2 regions of the Cellulosimicrobium sp. PMB13 genome follow, and region 2 is predicted to be linked to the other one. Evidence: riboswitches for the same ligand, from Rfam matches in the RefSeq annotation. Region 2 holds a riboswitch; the other holds the start of a gene.
The links. A riboswitch is a leader RNA that binds a small molecule or an ion and turns the genes downstream of it on or off. The one in region 2 is predicted to bind S-adenosylmethionine.
Positions count from the first base shown of each region.

Region 1: another riboswitch for S-adenosylmethionine. It lies ahead of V5D56_RS02960 (methylenetetrahydrofolate reductase); the one in region 2 lies ahead of V5D56_RS06895 (aminotransferase class V-fold PLP-dependent enzyme).

Region 1 covers NZ_CP145910.1:609,269-612,665, forward strand. The annotation lists gene V5D56_RS02950 (hypothetical protein) at 1-429, shown strand, start outside; gene V5D56_RS02955 (cation acetate symporter) at 426-1,946, shown strand; SAM riboswitch class I at 2,045-2,147, shown strand; gene V5D56_RS02960 (methylenetetrahydrofolate reductase) at 2,265-3,326, shown strand; gene metE (5-methyltetrahydropteroyltriglutamate--homocysteine S-methyltransferase) at 3,368-3,397, shown strand, end outside.
Region 2 covers NZ_CP145910.1:1,482,348-1,485,744, forward strand. The annotation lists gene V5D56_RS06885 (O-succinylhomoserine sulfhydrylase) at 1-685, opposite strand, end outside; gene V5D56_RS06890 (rhodanese-like domain-containing protein) at 682-1,149, opposite strand; SAM riboswitch class I at 1,157-1,258, opposite strand; SAM riboswitch class IV at 1,392-1,507, shown strand; gene V5D56_RS06895 (aminotransferase class V-fold PLP-dependent enzyme) at 1,542-2,975, shown strand; gene V5D56_RS06900 (GNAT family N-acetyltransferase) at 3,088-3,397, shown strand, end outside.

The DNA.
Region 1 (3,397 bases), 870 kb from region 2:
CGGCGCGTGCTCGTCCGCTCGACCGACCCGGCACCGACCGCCGGCCCCGGTGCGCCCGCCCTCGCTCCCGACGCCGCGCCGTCGGGCACCGGAGCCCGGCCGCCCCGCGCCGTGGACACCGGCGACGACGCGACGGTCTACGCCCGCAGCCTCGCGCGCGCGCAGCTGCGGCTCGCGCTCGCGTGCGCGGGGACGTTCCTCGTCGCGCTCCTGCTGCTCGCCCTGCTCGTCACGACGACCGGCGCGCTCGACGACGTCGTGGTCGCCGGCGTCCCGCTCCCCTGGCTCGTCCACGCCTACGGGTTCTATCCCGTGATCGTCGCGTTCGCCGTGGTCTTCGCGCTCGCCGCGGCCCGCAACGAGCGCCGGTTCCGAGCGCTCGCCGGGTCGGACGACGCGACCACCGACCAGCCCGCGGAGGACGCGTGAGCACCGCCCTGCCGCTCGTCGCCGTCGGGCTGCTCCTGCTCGCGACGGTCCTCATCGGCGTCTACGGCCTGCGGATCTCGCGCACGACGAGCGACTTCTTCGTCGCGTCGCGCACCGTGCGGCCCGTGTGGAACGCGTCGGCGATCAGCGGCGAGTACCTGTCGGCCGGGACGTTCCTCGGGCTGTCCGGCCTCGCGCTGCTCGCGGGCTCCGAGGCGTTCTGGTTCCCCGTCGGGTACGCCGCGGGCTACCTGCTCGTCCTGCTCTTCGTCGCCGGACCGCTGCGCCGCAGCGGCGCCTACACGATCCCCGACTTCGTCCAGGCGCGCCTCGACTCGGTGACCGCGCGCCGCGTGACGAGCGTCCTCGTGCTCGTCATCGGGTGGCTGTACGTCGTGCCCCAGCTCCACGGCGCGGCGCTCGTCATCGCGGCCGTCGCGCCCGTCCCGCCCTGGGTCGGGTCCGTGGGCGTGGCCGCGGTCGTGTGCGTCGTCGTCGCGGCGGGCGGCATGCGGTCCATCACCTACGTCCAGGCGTTCCAGTACTGGGTCAAGCTCACGGCTCTCACCGTGCCCGTGGTGGTCCTGCTCCTCGCGCTCGGCGCCGACGGCGGCCCGCTCGCCGACTCGCCCGCGCACGACCCCGCCGTCGTGTTCCCCCACGCGCAGGGCCCCGCCGGGTCGGACCTGTACGCGACGACGTCGCTCCTCCTCGCCCTCCTGCTGGGCACGATCGGCCTCCCGCACGTGCTCGTGCGCTTCTACACGAGCCCCGACGGCGGGTCCGCGCGGCGCACGACCGTCGTCGTCATCGTCATGATCAGCGTGTTCTACATGGTGTCGAGCACCCTGGGACTCGTCGCCCGGGTCGTCGCACCGGACCTCGCCGAGCCCGGGCTCGCCGACACCGTCGTGCTCACGCTCCCGACGCGCGTCGTGCCCGGCGTCGGCGGCGAGCTGCTCGGGGCGCTCGTCGTCGCGGGCGCGTTCGCGGCGTTCCTCGGCACGTCGTCGGGCCTCGTCGTGGCGCTCGCGGGCGTGGTCAGCCAGGACCTGTTCGGCGGCACGGTCCGCTCGTTCCGGTGGTCGGCCGTCGCGTGCACCCTCGTGCCGCTCGCGGTCGCGCTCGTCACCATCCCGCAGGGTCTCGTGACGAGCGTGGGCACGGTGTTCGTGTTCGCCGCGTCCGCGCTGTCGCCCGTCATCCTGCTCGGCGTGTGGTGGCGAGGCCTCACGGCCCGCGGTGCGGTCGCGGGGATGGTCGTGGGTGCGGTGCTGTGCGCGACGGCGCTGCTCGCGTCCTCCGCGCTCGTCACCGGGTACGGAGTGGCGCCGTCGGGCGGGGACGGCGCGGTGCCGGGGTGGGTGCGCGCCCTCCTCGCCCAGCCGGCGGCGTGGACGATCCCGCTCGCGACCGCGACCGTCGTCGTCGTGTCGCTGCTCGACCGCCGCGGCCCCCCGCTGCGGGCCGACCGGATCCTGCGTCGTCTGCACGTCCCGGAACGCCCTCGGCGGTGAGCCGCGCAGCGACCGCCGTCGGACCGTTCGTCCCCGACACGCGTGTCTCACCTGACGAGCGCTCTCGACCGCATGCCGGATAGCGCTTAGGATCGGGTGAACCATCCAGAGCGGTCGAGAGTCCTGGCTCGACGACACCGCAGCAACCCGCCGACGGAAGCCTCCCGAGGACAAAGGTGCTAACGCCAGGGTCGATGGAGTGACTATGGTCAACGAGGCATCCTTCGCGCACCGTCCGGGCCCGCCGTGCCCGACGGCGAGCGCTCCCGTCCGCACGTCGGCCTACCCGGCCGCGCAGCACCCGGGCGAGGTCGCGCCGTGAGCGTCGCGGACGCCGTCCGCCGCGCCCACGCCGAGACGGCCCGGCCCACGATCTCGTTCGAGCTCATGCCGCCGCGGCGCCCGGACGCCGCACCGAAGTTCTGGGAGACCGCGCGCCGGCTCGTCGCGACGCAGCCCGACTTCCTGTCCGTGACCTACGGCGCGGCGGGCACCGACCGCCAGACGTCGCTCGACGTCATCGGCCGGCTCCTGCACGGCACGCCCGTGCACGCGATCGCGCACCTCACGTGCGTGGGCGCGTCCCGCGAGCACGTGCAGGACGTCATCACCGACTTCCTTGACGCGGGTGTGCGGAGCTTCCTCGCGCTGCGGGGCGACCCGCCCAAGGACCAGCCCGACTGGCGTCCCGCCCCGGACGGGGTGGGTTCGAGCATCGAGCTCGTCGCGCTCCTGCGCGAGGTCGAGGCGTCGCGCTGCGCGGCGAACCCGTCGCTCGCCCTGCGCGGGGCGGCCCGCCCGTTGACGATCGCCGTCGCGACGTTCGTCGACGGGAACCGCGACGCCGGCACCACGCGCTCGCAGGAGGTGCACCGGCTCCTGCAGAAGCAGGAGGCCGGTGCGAGCTTCGCGATCACGCAGCTGTTCTACGACGCGTCGTCGTACACCGACTTCGTCGCCGAGGCCCGTGCGGCCGGCGTGACGATCCCCATCCTCGCCGGGCTGCTGCCCACGACGGAGCCGCGCCGGCTCCGCCGCGTCGAGGAGCTCACGGGCGTCCCCGCTCCCCAGCACCTGCTGGACGCGCTCGACGCCCTGCCCGACCCGGAGGCGCAGCACGCCTACGGGATCGCGTACTCGGTCGACCTCGCGCAGCGCGTCCTCGACGCCGGTGCGCCGGGCCTGCACGTGTACACGTTCAACAAGCACCACGCCGCACTTGACCTGCTCGAGGGTGTCCACCTCGGCGGTGGGGCGCGCGGGACCGACGGCGGCGACTCGAGCGCCGGCGTCGACCTCCCGGGCGGCCCGGACCTGGCCAGCGGGCCGTGGGTCACCGGCACCTCCCTGCCCACGACGAGCGCCGCCACGCACGGCTAGCCCGTCTGACCGGTCCTCCCGGACCAGCTAGAGGTATCGACATGGACACTTCCCTACCCTCCCCTACCCAC
Region 2 (3,397 bases):
CGTCGATGTGCTTCGTCGCGGAGTACACGACGACGTCCGCGCCGAGCTCGAGCGGCTTCTGCATGAGCGGCGTCGCGAACACGTTGTCGAGCACGACGACGGCCCCGGCCGCGTGGGCGAGCTCGCTCACGCGGCGCGCGTCGACGATGTCCTGCATGGGGTTCGACGGCGTCTCGAAGAACACGACGTCCGCCGGCGTCGAGAGCGCCTCCTCCCAGTGGGACAGCACGTGACCGTCGACGTAGTCCGTCCGCACGCCCCACTTGGCGAAGATCTCGTCGAAGATCACGACGCTGGACCCGAACAGCGCGCGCGCCGCGACGATCCGCGACCCGGACCGCACGAGCGCCGCGAGCGACGTGAAGACGGCCGACATGCCGGAGGCCGTCGCGTAGCACGCCTCGGCGCCCTCGATGAGGCGCAGCCGCTCCTCGAACGTGTGCACGGTCGGGTTCCCGTAGCGGGAGTACACGAACCGGTCGAGCTCGCCCTTGAAAGCGGCCTCGGCGTCGGACGCGCGGTCGTACGTGTAGCCCTGCGTGAGGAACAACGCCTCGGACGTCTCCTGGAACTCCGTGCGCGCGTTGCCGCCGCGCACGGCGAGCGTCGCGGGACGGGCGCTCGCGGGCAGCGGCTTGCGGCCGGAGCCGCCCGCGACGTGCCCGACGCCGTCTCCCGCGCTCATCGCGCGGTCTCGCCCTCGGCGGGTGCGTACGCGGTGACGGGCAGGCCGCGCACCTTCCAGCCCTCGGCGTCGCGCGCGCCGCTGAACCCCGGCGCACCCTCGAAGCCCTCGAGCACGTTGTACGACGGCCCGAGACCGGCCGCGGTCGCCGCGCGCGCCGCGCCGATCGAGCGCTGGCCGGAGCGGCACAGGAACACGACGGGACGCTCGTCGCCCGGGGCGAGACCCGCCTGGGCGAGCCGGTCCACGAACGCGGGGTTGGGCCCGAACGGTGTCACCCACTCGTCGAAGACGACCTCGCGGCCGAGCTGCGCGACGTCGGGCACGCCGACGGTGCGCCACTCGCCCTCGGTGCGGACGTCCACGAGGACGGCCCGCTCGTCGGCGGCGAGCAGGTCCCACGCCTCCTGCGGCGTGATGTCGCCGGCGTAGCCGTCGGCGGGGCGGGGGGTCAGGTCGCTCATGGGGTCTCCTCCATCGATCGTGGCAGTAGCACCCTCGCCCGTGCCCTCTCGGGCCAGGGGGTTGCTGCGGCGTCGACGTGCCACGTCACTCGGCCGCTCCGGATGGTTGCTCGGATCGTACGTCACGGTGACCGGCTCGCGGAACGCCCGTCTCGCGTCGTGGAGCGTTGTGCGTCCCGGGATGCGAGACCCCCTGCCCACCGGTTGACACGGTCGCGAGCCCTCCCACATCCTGGGTGACAGGTCATGAGTGCCAGCGTGAAACCCCGGTTTGCTGGCCGGCAACCCTCCTCTCGCGGCGGGGTGCCCCGGGTGACGACCAGGCCGCACGCCGACCGGCGCGCGGCAAGCGCGGGGAGCACCTCCCCGACACGACCTCGGAGGACCGTGCCATGACTGCTCTCGCCGAACTCTCGTGTCCGACGGCGGACTCTGCCTTCTCGGCCGGCGACGTCGCCGCGCTGCCGGCCGTGCTCCCCGTCGTGGGCAGCGACACGCTCGTCCCGCTCGTCGACGGCCGCAGCGTCCCGTACGCGAACCTCGACGTGGCGGCGTCCGCGCCGGCGCTTCGCTCCGTCGCGGACCGTGTGACCGAGGTCCTGCCGCTGTACGCGAGCGTGCACCGCGGTGCGGGCTACCTCTCCCAGGTGTCGACGGCGCTCTACGAGGCCGCGCGCCGCACGGTCGGGTCGTTCGTCGGTGCACGCGAGGACGACGTCACGGTCGTCACGCGTAACACGACCGACTCGCTCAACCTCCTCGCGGGCTGCGTCCCGGCGAACCCCGACGGGACACCCGGCCGCGTGCTCGTCCTCGACGTCGAGCACCACGCGAACCTCCTGCCGTGGCAGCGGAGCGGCGGAGCGACGGTCCTGGCGGGCGGCGTGAGCGTCGCGGAGACGCTGTCCGGCCTGCGCGCGGAGCTCGCGCGCTTCGACTACGCGCTCCTCGCCGTCACCGGCGCGTCCAACGTCACGGGCGAGTCGTTGCCGGTCGCGGACGTGGTGCGGATCGCGCACGACGCCGGGGCGCGGGTCGTGCTCGACGGCGCCCAGCTCGTCCCGCACCGCGGGTTCTCGCTCGCCGAGACCGGCGTCGACTACGTCGCCTTCTCGGGCCACAAGACCTACGCGCCGTTCGGCGCGGGCGCGCTCGTGGGGCGTCGCGACTGGCTCGACGCGGGCACGCCCTACCTCGCGGGCGGCGGCGCCGTGCGCCAGGTGCGCGTCGACGGCACCGACTGGCAGCCGGCGCCCGCGCGCCACGAGGCCGGGTCGCCGAACGTCGTGGGCGCCGTCGCGCTCGCCGCCGCGTGCGACGCGCTCGCGGGCCTCGACCCGGCAGCCCTGCACGCGCACGAGGCGACGCTGCGCGCGGCGCTCGTCGCGGGGCTGTCCGCGCTCGACGGGGTGCAGGTGGTGAGCGTGTGGCCCGACGCGGTCGACCCGGTGGGCGTCGTGACGTTCTCCGTGACCGGCCACGACCCGGGCCTCGTCGCCGCGTACCTGTCGGCGGAGCACGGCATCGGCGTCCGCGACGGCCGCTTCTGCGCGCACCCGCTGCTCGCCCGGCTCGGGTACGACGAGGGCGCCATCCGGGCATCGGTCGGCGTGGGCACGTCGGGCGCGGAGGTCGTGCGCCTCGTCGACGCGGTGCGTGCGTACGTCGAGGAGGGGCCGCAGGTCCGGTACGCCGTGGTCGACGGGTGCTGGACCGTCGTCGACGACCCGCGCCCCGTCCCGGCGGGCTCCGGCCTGGAGGGGCTCTTCGCGACCGCCGCGGCGGGCTTCCTCGCCGACGCCGCGGGGTGCGGCCCCGCCGACTGACCTCTCGCGGGCCGGGCGTCAGGGGGGCGTTCACCCGACCGTCGACGAGCGTTGTCCACGAGGTCGCCGAACCCTCTGTGCGCGGCGGCGTTCGTGTGCTCTGATATGCGCTGTGCTGCACGACGTCGTCCTCACGGGGCACGGCTTCCGCCTGGAACCGCTGGCCCTGGAGCACGCTGAACCGCTCGCCGGCATCGTCGACGAGGCGATGTGGTCCGGGATGAGCACCCCCATGCCTCGCGGCGTCGCGGGGATGGCGGGGCTCGTCGCCGCGACCCGCGACGCGCCCGACCTCACGGGCTTCGTCGTGCGGTGGGTGGACCCTGACGGCTCGTCCGGGGACGTGCTCGGCAGCACCGCGTTCCGCGACCTGTCGCTCGTCGACCGGCGCGTGGAGATCGGCCGGACGTTCTACGCGCGCG